Regions from separate parts of the Marinococcus sp. LNHM5E3-2.1 genome, predicted to be linked through region 1. Evidence: riboswitches for the same ligand, from Rfam matches in the RefSeq annotation. Region 1 holds a riboswitch; each other region holds the start of a gene.
What was found. A riboswitch is a leader RNA that binds a small molecule or an ion and turns the genes downstream of it on or off. The one in region 1 is predicted to bind thiamine pyrophosphate.
Positions count from the first base shown of each region.

Region 2: linked by a shared signal. The riboswitch ahead of thiD (bifunctional hydroxymethylpyrimidine kinase/phosphomethylpyrimidine kinase) and the one ahead of tenA (thiaminase II) in region 1 are both predicted to bind thiamine pyrophosphate.
Region 3: linked by a shared signal. The riboswitch ahead of ACTRXH_RS11185 (thiamine phosphate synthase) and the one ahead of tenA (thiaminase II) in region 1 are both predicted to bind thiamine pyrophosphate.

Region 1 is NZ_JBQLIB010000001.1:146,105-151,947, forward strand. Features, by position in the region: gene ACTRXH_RS00770 (DUF2254 domain-containing protein) at 1-762, shown strand, start outside; gene ACTRXH_RS00775 (NADPH-dependent FMN reductase) at 827-1,387, shown strand; TPP riboswitch at 1,522-1,625, shown strand; gene tenA (thiaminase II) at 1,763-2,458, shown strand; gene ACTRXH_RS00785 (ECF transporter S component) at 2,458-3,051, shown strand; gene ACTRXH_RS00790 (ABC transporter ATP-binding protein) at 3,048-4,712, shown strand; gene ACTRXH_RS00795 (energy-coupling factor transporter transmembrane component T family protein) at 4,705-5,463, shown strand; gene ACTRXH_RS00800 (flavodoxin domain-containing protein) at 5,531-5,843, opposite strand, start outside.
Region 2 is NZ_JBQLIB010000009.1:60,442-66,284, reverse strand. Features, by position in the region: gene thiE (thiamine phosphate synthase) at 1-130, opposite strand, end outside; gene thiM (hydroxyethylthiazole kinase) at 143-946, opposite strand; gene thiD (bifunctional hydroxymethylpyrimidine kinase/phosphomethylpyrimidine kinase) at 964-1,776, opposite strand; TPP riboswitch at 1,877-1,976, opposite strand; gene ACTRXH_RS11255 (efflux RND transporter permease subunit) at 2,018-5,377, opposite strand; gene ACTRXH_RS11250 (MarR family winged helix-turn-helix transcriptional regulator) at 5,509-5,843, opposite strand, start outside.
Region 3 is NZ_JBQLIB010000009.1:46,022-51,864, forward strand. Features, by position in the region: gene ACTRXH_RS11175 (potassium/proton antiporter) at 1-981, shown strand, start outside; gene ACTRXH_RS11180 (AEC family transporter) at 1,039-1,938, shown strand; TPP riboswitch at 1,991-2,090, shown strand; TPP riboswitch at 2,147-2,249, shown strand; gene ACTRXH_RS11185 (thiamine phosphate synthase) at 2,291-2,902, shown strand; gene thiO (glycine oxidase ThiO) at 2,892-4,013, shown strand; gene thiS (sulfur carrier protein ThiS) at 3,997-4,197, shown strand; gene ACTRXH_RS11200 (thiazole synthase) at 4,202-4,966, shown strand; gene ACTRXH_RS11205 (ThiF family adenylyltransferase) at 4,963-5,843, shown strand, end outside.

The DNA.
Region 1 (5,843 bases):
GCCTACACTTATTCGGGGGTGCACAGCTTCAGCGAATGGAGCGATGATTTTCGAAATGACGAAGAAGCAATCGTTTATGCCGAACGGTCGGGGTATACCAATATGGTGAAAATGCCTGAACTGATTGAATGGACCAGGCAGCAGGGAGCCGTGGTCGAATGCCTGTTCCAGGTAGGAGACTACGTTCATCAGGGAGAGCCTTTATTTCGCTATTGGTCAAAGCATAGTTTATCCCCGAAAATATTGAGAAGTTTTTTATTAGTAGGAGAAGAGAGAAGCAATGTTCAGGACATCGAATTCTCCATGCAGAAAATTGTAGAAATAGCGCTGCGGGCCATTTCGCCTGCAATCAATGATCCACACACAGCAGCGAACTGCATCAACCGTATTGGGGCACTGCTTTCCGAACTCAGCCATGAACACAAAAATGACCAATACTTCGCTGACAATCAGAATGAGCTGCGGTTATTCATGCCTGTAAAACCCTTTAGGGAGTATTTATATAAAAGCTTTTATCAGGTGAGATTGTACGGTTACGAAGATATTTCGGTAATGGGAGCCTGCATGGAAGCACTGACGATGCTCGTGAAAACAGGAGATCCGTCTGTGTTAAAGGAAGTGGATTCATTTTCCCGTTACATGGAGCAGGCGGTCGCTCCGGAACAGCTTGCGGACTGGGACAGGGAATACTGGGAGGAGCGTGTGCAGAAAAAGAACACAGCTCTGCATCAGGCACTTACAAAAAGTAAGCAGATAACTTGAAACAGCCAGTAACGTGCGTGTATGATATATAAATGAAGTTCAACACGAAAGGATGAAAGTTCAAATGAAAGTAGCAGCTATCGTAGGAAGTATTCGCCAGGAATCATTTAACGGAAAGTTAGTGGAGTACATGCAGGATCGTTACAGTGACATCATGGATATTGATATTTTAGATATCCGCGATCTTCCGCACTATGATCAGGATGAGGAAAGCAACGCTCCGGACTATGTGCAGGAATACAAGCGTTCTGTACGTGAAGCGGACGCCGTGCTTATCGCCACTCCGGAATATAACGGTTCGATTTCCGGCGTGCTTAAAAATGCTCTTGACTGGAACTCCCGGGTCGATTACGACTTTGCCGGCAAACCAACCATGCTTGTAGGAGCTTCTCTTGGAGGCCTGGGCACAGTGAAAGCGCAGATGCATCTTCGCCAGATTCTGAGCGCTCCCGGTATGAGTGCAAAAGTACTGCCTGGAAATGAAGTACTGATCGGAGCCGTCCATGAAAAAATGAATGAAAACGGAGATTTAACAGATCAGGGCACGATTGATTTTCTTGATAATGTCGTAGCCGAATTCGAACGTTTTTATCAGGAAACGCGGGCTGTGGCGAACCGCGCGTAATATGCAGAAAAACCCTGCTGGCATAGGCCTGCAGGGTTTTTGAATGCAGATTTTTGCTCAGAGGGAGAAGGCGGATTATAAAAATCACCTTTGACTTCCTGACATAATATGATAAAGTGTAGACAACTTAATAGGGAATCCACTAGGGGTGCCGAAAGCGGCTGAGATAAGGACTAACCTTAATCCCTTTGAACCTGATCTGGTTAAGGCCAGCGTAGGAAAGTGGAGACGGCAGAATACGTCTATTTCAAAAGCACAAGCTTTGCCATAGAGGACGTTTATTCTAAGCCACTCCACCAATGGAGTGGCTTTTTTTGCCCCATTGGTCCTGACTGCCCGTAGTGGTTCCCTCCTAATTTAAAGGAGGAAGTTACAATGAAATTTTCAGAGCTTTTATGGCAGGACACAGAGCACATTTTTGAAGCCTGCTGGAGAAATCCGTTTGTACAGGGTATCGGGAAAGGGGAGCTCCCAAAAGCATCTCTTATCCATTACGTGAAGCAGGATTTTGAATACTTAAACGCCATGATCAAGGCAAAAGCAATTGGGGTAACAAAGTGTACGTCAAGAGAAGACATGGTTATGTTTAAAGATACCATTGATTTTGTTTTAAACAGCGAAACGCACCCGCATCATAATTTGTGTGAGCAGGCGGGCGTGGGCTATGAGGAATTGCAGGGCTATGCGCTTGCTCCGGTATCTCAGCATTACGTGCTTCACATGCTGCACCATGCCGAAAAAGGAACACTTGGTGATGTAATTGCGGTAACGCTTGCCTGCCCGTGGGTGTATTTGTATGTGGGTGAAAGGCTGATGGAGGAAGTGCAGCCGGACGAAACCCATCCGTTCAATGACTGGATTCGTTTTTACGGGGACCGTGAGGAAAGGGAAATGTATAAATATATTGACCGCCTTGATGAACTGGCAGAAACAGCCACAGAAGAAGAAAAACAGCGCTGGCGGACGTTGTTTATGGAAGGGTGCCAGCTTGAGTATATGTTTTTTGAGGACGCTTATTATGCAAAAGACTGGCCCTTTGCCAGAACGTTAACAGACGGGGAAAAAGTCTAATGATAAACAAACGCTTAAACCTCCGGGATATTGTCGTCATCTCGTTTATTTCAGCAGTTCTCGGCGTCCTTTATCTTCTTTGGGTGCTGCTGGGACAAATGGTTACCGGCATCTTCGGCCCAGTTGGAGGAGGCCTGATGGCGGGCTTCTGGATCCTTGCGCCTGTGATTTGTGCCTATATCGTTCAAAAACCGGGAGCGGCGCTGCTTGCAGAGCTTATTGCGGCTGGCACTGAAGTTATGGCGGGGTCTGTCAGTGCAGGAGCAGTGCTCGTGCTCGGCTTCACCCAGGGGCTCGCTGCAGAATTGATTTTCGCTCTGTTTTTCTACCGGGTGTTCCGTCTGCCAGTATTAATGCTTGCCGGGTCGGCCGGAACGTTTGCTGCATTTTTAACCCAGTATGCCCTTTATGGATTCAGCCAGTACGCAGGTTCTGTTGTTGTATTTATGCTGGTAACAATGCTTATAAGCGGCGCTCTTTTAGCCGGATGGGCAGGGAAAAGCTTTGCGGATGCGCTGGTAAAGACTGGAGTGCTTGACCGCTTTGCCCTTGGCCGTCAATACCGTCTCGGCCAGCAGAGGGATGCTGTATGATTTACGCAGACAAATTGACCATTGCGTACCCTTTTGCTAAGCCTTCGATAGAAGGTTTTTCAGCAGAAATATGTACTGGGGAAAACGTGCTGCTGCTCGGTCCGAGCGGTTCAGGCAAAAGTACGCTTGCTCTCGCTATCCAGGGAATTCTTCCGCGTTCTGTGGAGGCGCAGGTTTCGGGCGGTCTGAGCGTGTTTGGGGAAAATCCGGCGGTGAAAAGTATTACGGAGGCCGCCAGGCAGGCGGCGCTTTTGTTCCAGGATCCGGATACCCAGTTCTGCATGCCGACCGTGCGGGAAGAGCTTGTATTCACGCTTGAAAATCTGCGGGTGCCTGCAGGTGATATCGAGGCCCGCATACACGAAGCCTTACAATTTACAGATATGCTTCACTGCATTGATGCCCGTATCGACACACTGTCCGGCGGGATGAAGCAAAAAATAGCTGTTTCCTGTTTAGCTGCTGTGAATCCGCGGATATGGATTCTGGATGAACCGCTCTCCCAGCTCGATCCGGTAAGCCGGCAAGCAGTGGCTTCGCTTCTTGGCCGCATTGCAGCAGATAGTGATAAAACACTGGTTTTGATTGAGCATCAATTAAATGAAGTAATGGAGTGGGTAGACCGGGTGATCGTATTGAACCACGATGGCCAGGTGTCTGCGGATGGAAGCCCGGCACGTATATTCAATTCTCATGCAGCTGTACTCGAAGCAGAAGGAGTATGGCTGCCGGCTCCTGCAGAAGCCGGAAAGAAATTACTGAAAAAGTCAGAGGATCCCAAATCCGCTCTTCCCATTACTTTATTGGAATGGGAGAGGTTTGCAGCGGATTATTCCGCTGCAGCAGTTCTTGCATCTCTGCCGCAGCCGAAAAAGGTAAGTGATCCTTCACTTGAACCACCTGTTCTGGAGGTGAAGCAGGCGGCCTTTGCCTATGGCGAGCAAACGGTTTTCGAAAACGTATCTTTTTCCCTGTACCCCGGGGAAATGACTGCTCTAGTCGGTGCAAACGGAGCAGGAAAGAGCACGCTCGCACGTGTCCTCACTGGATGGGAATCTCTTAAAAGCGGCTCTATATATGTTAACGGAGAAGATATTGCCAGTCTGAAGCCGTACGAAATTGCTAAAACCTTCGGAATTGTTTTTCAGCAACCCGAGCATCAGTTTGTAGCACAAACCGTGGAAAAAGAAATACGATACGGAATGGAAATGGAAGGGTGGTGCGAGAAAGATATTGATCAGCAGACAAATGAACTGCTGATTCAATTTCAGCTCGGACATATTCGAAAGAATCATCCATTTCAGCTCAGCCAGGGAGAAAAAAGGCGCCTTTCGGTGGCAGTCATGGTAACGAACAACCAGTCCATATTAATTTTGGATGAGCCGGCGTTTGGTCTTGATAAGCGAAATACCGATGCTTTATTTGAAGTGCTTGAGCAGTGCCGGCGACGTGGAAAAGCGGTTCTCTGGCTGACGCATGATATGGATCTGGTCTATACAAAAGCTGGACGGGTTTTGGCGCTGGCGGAACGAACACTTGCCTGTGATGACGGCGTGGAAGCATTTTTCAGTGGGAGTATGGATTTAGCTAAAATCGGTGTCCGCCCGCCGGTAGTAAAGCTTATGAGCTTAAAGAAAAAGAAAGCAGTAAGCCATGCTTGAAGAAATCCAGACTCGGAACGCTTTTTTGCAGCACGTACATCCAACGCTGAAGCTGATAAGTCTTTTCACCGTATTTTTCTGCATGATTTTCGTTTATGATATTTGGCGCCCGCTTGCCGTTTTGCTGTTAACGGTTGCTGCCGTCGCCTTTTTGGGAAAAGTGCCGTTAAAGCTGCTGCTCGTACTTATGCTTCCATTTGGGCTCTTTGGGTTCAGCTTTATATGGCTTCAGGTTGTTTTTCCTGACGAAAGAGGACCCACAGTTCTTTTCTACGTATTCCAAATGCCGGTTGCTCTTGAAAATATTCAAACAGGGATCTCGCTCGGTTTGCGGGCAATGGTGTTTGCCTCCTGGTCGCTTCTTTTTGTTCTCACTACCTCTCCCGTGAGTTTAGTGATAAGCCTGATACAAAAATGGCATATGCCTCCAAATATTGGTTATGGAATGATGGCCGCCTACCGTTTTCTCCCCCAACTGCGGGAGGAACTGGCGATTATCCGGAGAGCCCGGCAAATCAGAGGGATGGGCAAAAAGCCTAAAATGCGGGAGTGGAAAGAGATGGCCGTGCCATTGATGGCAGGGGCTGTACGAAAGGCAGAAAGAACAGCGCTCGCAATGGAATCGAAAGGGTTTGACGGCTCCAGAGAAAGAACGGAATACGTACAGATGAATTATAAAAAAACGGACATATGGTTCAGTGCCGGGTTTATATTGTTTATGATTTTTGTTTTTCTTATGCCAATGCCGTGACAGATCAGCTGTATTAATTAAAGGTAACCCCGGAGGCTCACGGCCCCGGGGTTATTCGTGCTGACCATTATTTCACTAAAAACTTTTCTTCGATGCTGTCGACATAGCTTTTAATATCTTCAGCAATGTTATCCATTTCATCCACATCGACTTTCATGGTGGGAATCTCACCCTTATGTCCATGTTTGCGGAATTCCTCGATCATCTCATCCACAGCTCCGGCGAAGTTTTCATACGCGTGATCCCCGGAGCCGAAGATGGAAATCGAAAGGCCGGAAATATCATAGGCGAAAAGATCTTCAAGAAAATCTTCCGTTTCTTCGGGGATATCACCTTCACCCCACGTATACGTACCCATAATGAGCAGATCGTGAGGGAGG
Region 2 (5,843 bases), on a different contig from region 1:
GGCCTTTTTCGCGGAACTGGAAGCACGTAATACCGCCCTGAAGAGCTTCCTGCAGTACCTCTTCCGGGTTTCGTCCACCTGTATTGTTGCTTCCCATAATAAAATACAGCTTCAAAATCTCTTTATCCATGGTTTCAGCTCCCTATGATTCCTGTTTGACGCGGATATAGTGGCGCAGATCCATTTCCTGTGTTGCGTGGAGGGCATTTAATAATTCAATTTGAAAGGAGCCCGGGCCCTCCCTCGTCGTTAGACTGCCTGCGATTTCTGCTGCTGCCCCGTAATAAGCAAGTGCGGCTGCTACTGCTCCAGCCGAATGCTGAACGGTTAAAAAGGATGCTGCGATCGAACTGAGAAGACAGCCGGTGCCGGTTACTTTGGTCAGCAGCGTATGGCCATTCTGCACGATAAATACTTCGCCCTGATGAGCGACCGCGTCTTCCACTCCGGTCACCGCGGCAATTGCTTCAAACTTTCTTGCAGCTTCTTTGGCAAGCTCCGGGTTATCTGCTTCTCCCGAAGCGTCTACGCCCTGTACATTCCCGCTTTCGCCGAGCAGCGCGGCCATTTCTCCTGCATTTGCCCGGATCAGCGCCACGTCCAGCTCTTCGAGAAGAGCAATCGCCGTTTCGGTCCGGTAAGCCGTCGCGCCTGCCCCTACGGGATCCAGTACAACGGGAATGCCTTTTTCATTGGCTGCTTTGCCGGCGATCCGCATCGCCTTCACCTGTTCGCGGTTCAGCGTACCAATATTGAGTACAAGTGCGTTCGCTGCTTTTGCCATTTCGGCTGCTTCCTCCGGCGCGTTTGCCATAACCGGGGATGCGCCCATCGACAGCAGTCCATTTGCAGTGAAATTGGTTACTACTGTGTTCGTAATATTATGAATCAGCGGCCGTGTTTTTCGTACTTCCTCCAGCAGACCTATAACTTCCTTTGCTTTCATGCCGATCCCTCATTTCTTTATTTTAGTAGTTGATCGAGTGGAACGCGCACTCCCCAATGGTTGACAGGCCCATTGCCTTTACCGATCTCCAGGGGGTGTGCAATCGCATTGGTAATATATTCTTTGCTTTCCTGCACTGCCAGATAGATGGACTTGCCCCGTGCAAGCTTTGCGGCAATCGCGGCTGATAGTGTACAGCCTGTCCCGTGCGTGTGCTTTGTATCCGTCCGCGGCGAACGGAAATAATGAATTTCTCCATCGACGTACAAAATATCGACTGCGTCTTCTTTCATATGGCCACCCTTAACAAGCGCTGCCCGGGCCCCTAATTCATCAACAATTTTTTTAGCAGCTGCTTCCATCTCTTCGAGGGTCTGGACCTGAAAGTCCGTCAGGCTTGCTGCCTCAGCCATATTCGGCGTGACGACTGCGGCCAGAGGAAGAAATTCATTTTTCATAACTTCAAGCGTCTCCTTCTCAGACAGAGAATCGCCGCTTGTGGCAACCATCACCGGGTCAATAACCACCGGCAGGTCGTATTTTTTCAGCATGTTCACCGTCGTGCGGATCATATCCGGCGTTGCGATCATTCCGGTTTTTACCGCATCCGGCATAATATCATCAAAGACGGAATCCAGCTGGGCCTGAAGCAGACTGGTGCTCATATGCTCCACCTTTTGGACCCCGGTTGTATTTTGTGCGAGCACGCTCGTAATAGCAGACATCCCGTAGGCTTCACATTCCTGAAATGCTTTCAGGTCAGCCTGGATCCCAGCCCCGCCGGTAGGATCTGTTCCGGCTATGGTTAATACTTTAGGTACTTGTGGCATTCGTTGTATCCTCCTTTAGAAGGAATCCTGCTTTAGGTTCAAAAAAAGCTCACTCCCTGAAAGTAGAGAGTGAGCTTTGGCGTATACGTACGTATTTGTATAAAACGAAGCTCCACTTCCCTACGCTGGTACTACCCAGATCAGGTTCGAAGGGACCAAGAATGGTTCTTGTCTCAGCGCAGGCGCCCCTAGCGGATTCCTTACTATTTTTCTTAATCGTACGTGACGCACAGTCCTAATGTCAATTTTTTTCATCATCGCCGGATTTTTTATTTTTGTCTGAATCCTTCGAGGAACGGTCCCGTTCCTCATTTTGTGAGTTACCGACGATACGTTCGAGAAGGTACAGAATCTCATCCCGCGACAAGTCTTCGCGTTTTTTATCTTCTACATTCTCAGGTTCCTTGCTCTGTTCTGCAGCTTCATTATTCTGCTGGTCTTCATTATTATTCCGTTCTTCCTGTTCTCTCTTTTCCCGTTCCTTTCGCCGTTCTTCTACTTCCCAGCCGTACATGTAGCCCCCGTCCGGCATGGCGAATTTTTTATTCATGCTTCTTGTTTCTTTGGTAAACAAGGTATAGAGCGTTGGAATAATAAACAGCGTCAGGAACGTACTGCTGATGAGACCGCCGATGACTGCAATACCCATCGGCTGCTGAATTTCTGCTCCTTCCCCAAATCCGAGGGCAAGCGGCAGCACCCCAAGGATAGTCGTAGAAGCTGTCATCAGGATAGGGCGTGCCCGCTTTTTCACAGATTCAATAACGGCTTCTCTTACCGGCAGCCCCCGTTCCACCAGCTGATTCGTATAATCAACAAGCACAATCGCGTTGTTAACAACAATACCCGCAAGTACAATCAAGCCGATAAACACTGTGATACTTAGTGGTGTCTGGGTCGCAAACAAGGCAAGCATAACACCGATCACGACCAGCGGTACGCTGAACATTACCACAAACGGATATTTGAATGATTCAAACTGTCCAGCCATTACGAGATAAATGAACACTACCGCCAGCAGGAAGGCAAACACCAGACTCTGAATGCTGTCATCGAGAAGCTCCTGTTCGCCGGAGAAGTTCAATGTAGTCGCCGCTCCGGTATCTACATCGTCAATCGTATCCTCAATTAACGTAGAGGTTTCGTTCAGACTCGTTCCGGAGCCGTATGTGACTGTAAACTCAGTACTCCGCTCCTGGTCAAGCCGGTTAATAACCGCCGGCCCCTCTCCTTCTTCAATATCAGCCACGTCGCTTAAGCTGACGTATTCTCCTTCCGGAGTAGCGAGCTGCAGACTTTCAAGGTCCTCCTGGTTTTCAAGGGAATCCTCTGCATACTGCACGTTCACATTCAGCGGGCCTTCATTATCCGTCTGGATTGTCGACGCCACTTCCCCGCTTGTAGTACTGTTTACCGTCTGCGCGATTTCAGCCGGCGTCAGGCCATTATCCTGCGCATCGTCTTCGTTAATCTGCACCTGAATTTCCGGAGCAGTCTCTTCATCTGACGTTTCTACATTCCGAATCGTGTTTTCACTTTCAAGCTCCGACTGTACTGCGTCTGCATCTTCAGCGAGTCGCTCTTCATTTTCGTTTGAGAGCGTAAATTCCACGGAATTTGCTTCTCCGCCGCCGATGGCTGCAGAAGACGATAACGAAATATCTGCCTGCTCGTCCGTGTTTTCCACATCGGACTCAATTTCTTCAATCATTTCCTCGGTCGATATGTCCCGGTCTTCGAGATCCTCCATTGTAACTGTAATAGAAGCTTCATTGGATCCCGAGCTTCCACCGCCTCCGGCTGCAACTCCACTGCCGCCCGAGCCGACTACCGCCATATAGCTTGCAATCTCATCCTGGTTTTCAAGCACGCTTTCAATTTCGTCGACCGTTTCTCCGGTCGTTTCCAGATTTGTGCCATTTTCTTTTTCAACATTGATCGTGAAAAAGCCCTGATCTGTCGTCGGGATAAAGTTCACCCCGGTCTGGGCAATGCCGCCGGCTCCGCCAAGCAGCAGGAGCAGTGTTAACAGCAGAGCGACAGCGCGGTGACCGAGGACCCAGCGGATCGAACGGTCCAGAAATCTCATCGGCCTGGATTTTTCACGCTTTACTTCCCTGTCTTCCGGCAGCGGCTTCAGCACACGGCTTGCAATCATCGGCACAACCGTGACAGCTACAAGCAGAGAAGCAAGCAGACTGAAGGCTACTGATAAAGCAAAGGCCTGGAAAATCTCGCCGACAATACCGGAAATAAAGACGATTGGCAGAAAGACAGCTACTGTCGTCAAGGTCGAAGCTGTAATCGCTCCGGCCACTTCCTTTGTACCGTCTAGAGCTGCCCGCTTAGGGAGTTTTTTCATCGACAGGTGCCTGTATATATTTTCAATAACAACAATCGCATTATCGACAAGCATCCCGATCCCAAGAGCCAGACCGCCCATCGTCATTAAGTTTAAACTCACATCGGTAAAGTAAAGAAATGCAAATGTCACAATTACCGAAAATGGTATCGCAATACCAATAATGAGCGGTGTCGTTAAGTTTCTTAAGAAGAAGAAAAGAACAACCATGGCGAAAACACCGCCGGCAATTAATGCAAGAGCTACGCTGTTAATGGACTGCTGAACGTAATCCCCTTCATCGTAAATAATCGTCGTGTCGAGATCATTGTACTGATCTTCCTCAAGCAGATCGTCCAGCGTATCGTTAAAGTCCGTGGAGACCTGGGCCGTATTGGCATCTGACTCCTTCAGCACGGTCATTTGAATACCGGGCTCCTGGTTCACTTCAGTGTAGGCTGTCTGTTCCTCAGTGGTACGCTCCACTTCTCCTACATCACTGACAGTAACCGTATCCCCGGATTCATCCTGGCCGACCGCCACTTCTTCCAAATCCTCGACTCCGCCAAGTTCATTGACCGTACGGGTCGTCAACGTTTGTTCTCCGGAGGTAATCGTTCCCCCCGGCTGCGTAATATTGTTTGCCTGAACGGCATTAGTGACGTCAGACTGGGTCACGTTGTTGTCTTCAAGCGATTCCTGGTCCAGCGAAATTTCGAATACTTCGTCCAGTCCACCGCTTGTATCAACACTTGCAACTCCTTCAGTGCGTTCAAGCTCGGTTATGATGTCATCCACCTGGCTCTGGGTTTCAGCCAGGCCGTTTCCTTCGGAATAAGCAGCCATTTGAATCATACCCTGCGCATCCGGATCAAACTCGATAAACGAAGGATCTCCCGCATCATCCGGCAGGTTGGCATTGTTCATGGCATTGTTGATTTCCTGCTGCACATCCTCCACTGAAGTGCTCCATGATAGTTCAAGCAGTACAAGGCTTGTGCCTTCCTCTGACTGGGAGGTCATGCGGTCCAGTCCTTCGATAGTAGAGAGCTGCTCTTCCATCGGTTCTGTAACGCTGCTTTCAATTTCTTCCGGGCCGGCGCCCTCATAGTTTGTCGCTACAGCTGCGACCGGTGGTTCAATCTCTGGAAACAGCTGCAAAGGCAGATTCGTCAGCGATACGAAACCCATCATGATAAATAAAATCATGCCGACAATGGTCAGTTTCGGCCGCCGGATAGATGTGCGGGTAATTTTCATGCATCGTTCCTCCATTGGTATGTATATTTCGATAGTTCATCGTCTAAACTGTTAAGTAACTTAACTACACAAACAACCTTAAACGACTGGATGGCTTCCGTCAATGAAGATGCATGGGCGGCCTGCTTCTTTTATTTTTTATACGCGTTATTAATTTCTTCCTCAAGCCGGTGTATAACCTGGGTTGCCTGCTTTAATTCTTCAAGCGGTATTTTGGCAATATACTGATCCACAATATTTTGTTGAAAAATTGTCAATTCTTCTTTCAGCCTCCGGCCTTTCACCCCATATACAAGCTGGGTTTCTCTTTTGTTTTCTTTATTGGAAGCGCGGTAAAGAAGATCTTCTTCTTCGAGACGCTTCATCGCCTGGCTTACCGCACTTTTTGAAATGCGCAGCCGGTGAGCCATCTCTGTGAGCGTCAGACCCTCGTGCCGCAGGTTCATAAAGAACAGCGCTTCCTGGC
Region 3 (5,843 bases), on a different contig from region 1:
CCAATGGCGGTGTTTTTAACGCTCTTCTTTATTGAATTAATATTGGCAGATTCGCCAAACGTCTGGCTGCTATCCGGTGCATTTTTCTGGCAGATGGGCGCCGGTCTTGCGATGGGCGGGTTGTTCGGATGGGCAGCCTCATGGACCATTAACCGTATTAACCTGGATTCTAGTGGACTCTATCCTCTGTTTGCGATCGCTTTCGCGCTGTTAACCTACAGTGTGACCTCAAGCATGAGCGCAAGCGGGTTTTTGGCAGTATATGTAGCAGCGCTTTTAATAGGTAACTCCGATTTGATTTACCGCCAGCCGATTTACCGGTTCAACGAGGGCATGGCGTGGATGTCCCAAATAAGCATGTTTATCATCCTGGGATTGCTTGCTTTCCCGAGAGACATTTTGACCTGGTCAAACATCACCATGGGGCTCGCTTTGTCGGCAGTTTTAATGTTTGTGGCACGGCCCCTTGCCACGTTTTTGTCAACTTCCTTTTTCGGCTATAAACCAAAGCAGAATATATTTTTATCCTGGGCAGGTCTGCGCGGGGCGGTGCCGATTATTTTGGCTACATACCCGATTGTTGCTGGTGTGGAGTCGGGCAGCCAGATTTTTAATGTCGTCTTCTTTATTGTGCTGACGTCTGCACTGATCCAGGGGGCGACCATCGCTCCATTAGCGAAATGGCTTCACCTATCCGGTCCGCTCCGCGAAGCGCCAACTCATTCCCTGGAGCTCGTATCACTCGGAAAAGCGAACGCAGAAATTATGGAATTTCAAACGAATGAAGCGACGCCGATTGTCGGGCAGACGCTCCAAAGCATTGAATTTCCCGCATCTGCGCTGATCAGCGCGATTGTCCGGGACGATGAACTGGTCACTCCGGTTGGTGAGACAATAATCCAGGCCGGTGATTATTTGTATATTCTTGTATCACGTAAAGAAAAACGTATTTTAAAGCAGATGCTGCGGCACGATTACTGAGAAAAAGCGGCCAGCGTTAAGAGGCATTAAATTTGAGGAAAGAAGGAAGGGCTCCGCATGGGTGTGCTGATCAATGTATTGATCCCAATCATTTTAATATTTACGATTGGCTATTTGCTGCAGAAAAGACAGGCAGTGGATATTCGGCCGGTGTCGGCTGTCGCTCTTTATGTATTGACGCCTGCGCTTGTTTTCCGGACATTCTATGAAAGAGAGCTGAACAGCGATATGCTGTCGATGGCTCTGTTTTCCCTGGTATTTTTAGCGGTTATGACCGGGCTGATCAAATTAGTGTCCTACGTGCGTAAATGGCCGAAAGCTAACGAAACCGGCATGATGCTCTCTACCGTGTTTATGAATGCGGGCAATTACGGTGCTCCGTTAATTGCTTTTGCGTTTGGTGATACAGCCTTTGCCTACTCTATCGTTTTTATGGTCATTCAGACGATGCTGATGAATACTGTAGGCGTCTATATCGCAAACAGTGCCAATATGGATGCGGCTGACGCGTTCCGGACGGTACTGCGGATGCCGGTATTTTATGCACTGCTCGCCGGTATTGTCTTCCAGCTGACCGGGATACCGGTCGGAGCGACCTATTATGAAGCCCTCGATATGCTCGCGAGCGCTGCAATACCGGTGGTTATGATTATCCTGGGGATGCAGCTTGCACGCATATCCGTCAAAAGCATGGATTGGAAGCTTGTTAGTGCAGGTACGTTTTTACGGCTTGTATTCGCGCCGGCTCTCGCTTACGTAATTGCCCTGCTGCTGCAGACCAGCGACACGTTAACGACCGTGCTGGTTGTTTCAACAGCGATGCCGAGTGCAGCAACCATGGCAATGATTTCTGTACAATTTGATTCCAACCCCCAGCTTGTTTCGAGTATTACACTGGTGACGACTATTTTAAGCGTTCCTTCCCTGTGGGTGGTGCTGTCGATTTTCCAGGCATAAAATTCCGCATCGAATTGACGGAAGAAGAGTACCGCGTTATGATATAAATAATACCAACCACTAGGGGTGCCTGTTGGCTGAGACAGCGTAAAGCTGATCCCTTTGAACCTGATCTGGATTATACCAGCGGAGGGAAGTGGGGAAGAGATGCCAATACGACTATCTCCCCCGCTTTCTAAATGAAAGCGGGGTTTTTTGTGGAAAATATTATATTTGCTGGGGGTGCCTGCTGAGGCTGAGACCGGAGAAACATCCGGAACCCTTTGAACCTGATCTGGAGAGCCAGCGGAGGGAAGCAGCCATGTTGAACCTTTTAACGGGCAGCCTCCTTCCTTCTGGAAGGAGGTTTTTTATGAATGACAAACCGAAGCCGAGCATACACGCGGTATCGCCGCCGGATATAACGGTGGCAGCGTGGTGGGGGAAAACGAGGGAGCTCACAGGAATCGTCGATTATGTGCATATACGGGCACCTGAATGGACAAAGCGTGAAAAGGAAAGGGCCGTCGAGCTGGCATTAAAAGAAGGAACTGCCCCCGCGCAGCTGATCATAAATGATGAACCGGAGCTTGCTGCTGCATACGGGCTGGCCGGTACCCACCTGCCGGAGCGTCGTACAATCTATCCGGCATCTGTAAGCTGGGGGCAGTCGATACACTCTGTAGAGGCAGCGAAAAGAAGTGAACAGGAGGGAGCATCATGGCTGTATTTTGGTCATGTATTTGCCTCAGGCAGTAAACCTGGGAGCCCCCCGCGCGGAGTTCGGGCGTTGAAAGCTGTGGCGGAAAGCGTCCGCCTCCCCGTGATTGCCATCGGAGGAATTGATGCTGACAAGGCAGTAGAAGGTATAAACTGCGGAGCGTCCGGGGTGGCAGCCATTGCATATTTTTATGATGCGGCAGAACCCGGAAAAGCAGCCGAAGAGCTCAGAATCCGGTTAAGGAGTGATGACAATGAAGGCTGATACAGAAGTTCTTATTGTGGGCGCAGGGGTACAGGGATGCTCGCTTGCATATCAGTTAAGCAAACGGGGGCGTCGTGTGATGGTCATCGAAAAAGAAACCATCGCTTCCGGAGCATCAAAAGCGGCTGCCGGTATGCTCGGAGCCCAGTCCGAATGGGAAGGGTCTGGCCTTTTTCAGGAATTCGCCCTGGAAAGCCGGGAGCTGTTTAAAGAACTGGTCCCTGAAGTGGAAGCGCTTAGCGGAATGGACGTTTCCTACGTGAACAACGGAATGCTGAAGCCTGTATGGGAGACAGCGGAAGAAGAAAGTTATCAACGCACCACGCGCGACTACGGCGCGGAGTGGCTTTCGCCATATGAAGCACTGCGCAGGGAACCGGCGCTTTCCGAAAATATCCGGGGCGCCTGGTCCATTCCAAAAGACGGCCAGCTTCGTGCCTATGAATGGACAATGGCTCTTGCCAAAGCAGCAAAGGCCTGCGGGACAATTGTACGGGAAAATACTTCAGTTGATCGTCTTTTGGAAGCTGATGGCCGCGTTTACGGTGCGAAAACAAGTGAAGGAGTTGTTGAAGCGGAAGAAGTTGTTTTTACCGGGGGAAGCGCCGGGGCGGAGCTGTTGGATGAGAAGGAGTTTACCCTCTATCCGGTGAAAGGGGAGTGTTTGTCCGTACGCATGCCCCGGGAGAATTTGAGACACACCCTCCACACTCCGCAGGTGTATATTGTTCCGAAAAAGGACGGGGAAATCTTTATAGGCGCTTCAGAAAAACCCGGCGACTCGAGTACAGGGGTCACTGTAGCTTCGATACAGGAGCTGATGAAAGCAGCTGTGCATTTAGTGCCGGGGCTGAAGCATGCGAATATTGACAGGCTTTGGAGCGGTGTCCGGCCGCAGACAGGGGACGGGCTGCCATATATGGGACAGACCGAACGGGGTTTGTGGGTAATGACCGGCCATTACAGAAACGGTATTTTGCTTTCAGCACTGAGCGGAAGCTGGATGGCTGACCGGATCGAGGGGGAAAGCGTTCGCGAGGACTGGAAGCACCTGTTTGCCGTAGACCCTCAAATACGAAAGGGAGGAATTATTCATGCAGATCACGCTTAATGGTCAATTACAGAATATTGAGAACAGCACCACGGTAGCCGATTTACTTGAAGAGCTTCAGATCGCCCACAAAAAAACAGTGGTGGAGCGCAACGGCACTATTGTAATTGAAGAATTTCACCAGCAGGAAGGTTTAATGGACGGGGATAGAATCGAAATTATTCATTTTGTAGGAGGCGGATGAACAAATGCTTAGTATCGGCAATATGATGTTTGAATCGAATTTATTTCTCGGCACCGGGAAATATAAAGACGCCCGGACCCAGCTGCAGGCTGTAGAAGCATCGGAAACAGAGGTACTGACCTTCGCCGTTCGCAGAATGAACCTGTTTGACAGCAGCCAGCCTGATCCATTTGAACAGATGGATGTCTCAAAGTACCGGCTGCTGCCAAATACAGCCGGGGCCAAAACAGCTGAAGAAGCTGTACGCACCGCGAAGCTGGCAGAGGCGGCCAATATGTGTGACATGATTAAAGTAGAAGTGATCGGCTGCGATAAAACGCTTCTGCCGGATCCGGTGGAAACGCTCCGGGCCTCAGAACAGCTGCTGAACGAAGGGTTTACTGTCCTCGCCTATACGTCCGATGACGTTGTGCTCGCCAGGAAGCTTCAGGAGCTTGGGGTTCATGCAGTGATGCCGGGAGCCTCTCCTATAGGCACGGGGCTTGGAATCATTAACCCTTACAACCTGTCCCACATTATTGAACAGGCGGAAGTCCCGGTGATTGTAGATGCAGGCATTGGGAGTCCGAAGGATGCTGCTTATGCCATGGAGCTCGGCGCTGATGGTATCCTGCTGAACACGGCCGTTTCGGGCGCGGGCGATCCTGTAAAAATGGCAGAAGCGATGAAATTGGCAGTGAGGGCCGGAGCGCTTGGCGCAGAAGCAGGGCGCATAGATAAAAAATTCTACGCCCAGGCGAGCAGCCCTTTAGGAGGCCTCAGTATTTGAATACGGAAGAACGTTTTTCCCGGCAGCGGTTATTTCACGGAATCGGCCGAAGGGGACAGAAAAGGCTGCAGGAGGCTCACGTCATAGTAGTAGGTGCCGGAGCTCTCGGGAGTTTAACAGCCGAAACTCTCATACGCGCGGGGATCGGAAAATTAACGTTGATTGACCGTGACTATGTGGAGGAAAGCAATCTTCAGCGTCAGCAGCTTTATACGGAAGCGGACGCAGAGGCCTTTACGCCAAAAGCAGAAGCGGCGAAAAAACGACTGCTTGATATTCGGAGTGATGCTTCTATTGAAATCATTGTGGGGGAAGCAGATCCGGCCCTGCTCGAAAATTGTATGCCTGCAGACCTTATTATCGACGGACTCGATAATATGGAGACACGGCTGATGATTAATGATACAGCGTTGAAGCACCGGATTCCGTGGATTTACGGAGCCTGTGTGGGCGCCTACGGACTGAGCTATACCGTGAGGCCGGGGCAAGGGCCATGTCTGCGCTGCCTGATGAAGGGCATTCCGATGGAAGGAGAAACGTGTGATACGGTGGGAATTATAGCTCCGGCTGTTCAATTCGTAAGCGCCACTCAGGTGACCGAAGCTATGAAGCTGCTTACCCATTCCTTTGACCAGCTCCGCGGGACACTGTGGTCGTTTGATGTATGGTCGAATGAAAGCTCTTCCATTCATGTGAACTCGCTGCAGGATAAGCATTGTCCTTCCTGCGGGGAGTCACCAGCATATCCGGCGCTCGCATGGAGTGGGAGAAGCAAGGCTGAAACGCTGTGCGGCAGAGATGCGGTGCAGGTGAAGCCTCTTCCAGACATGCAGGTATCGCTCGAGCGGACGGCGGACGTTCATAAGCAGCACGTCTC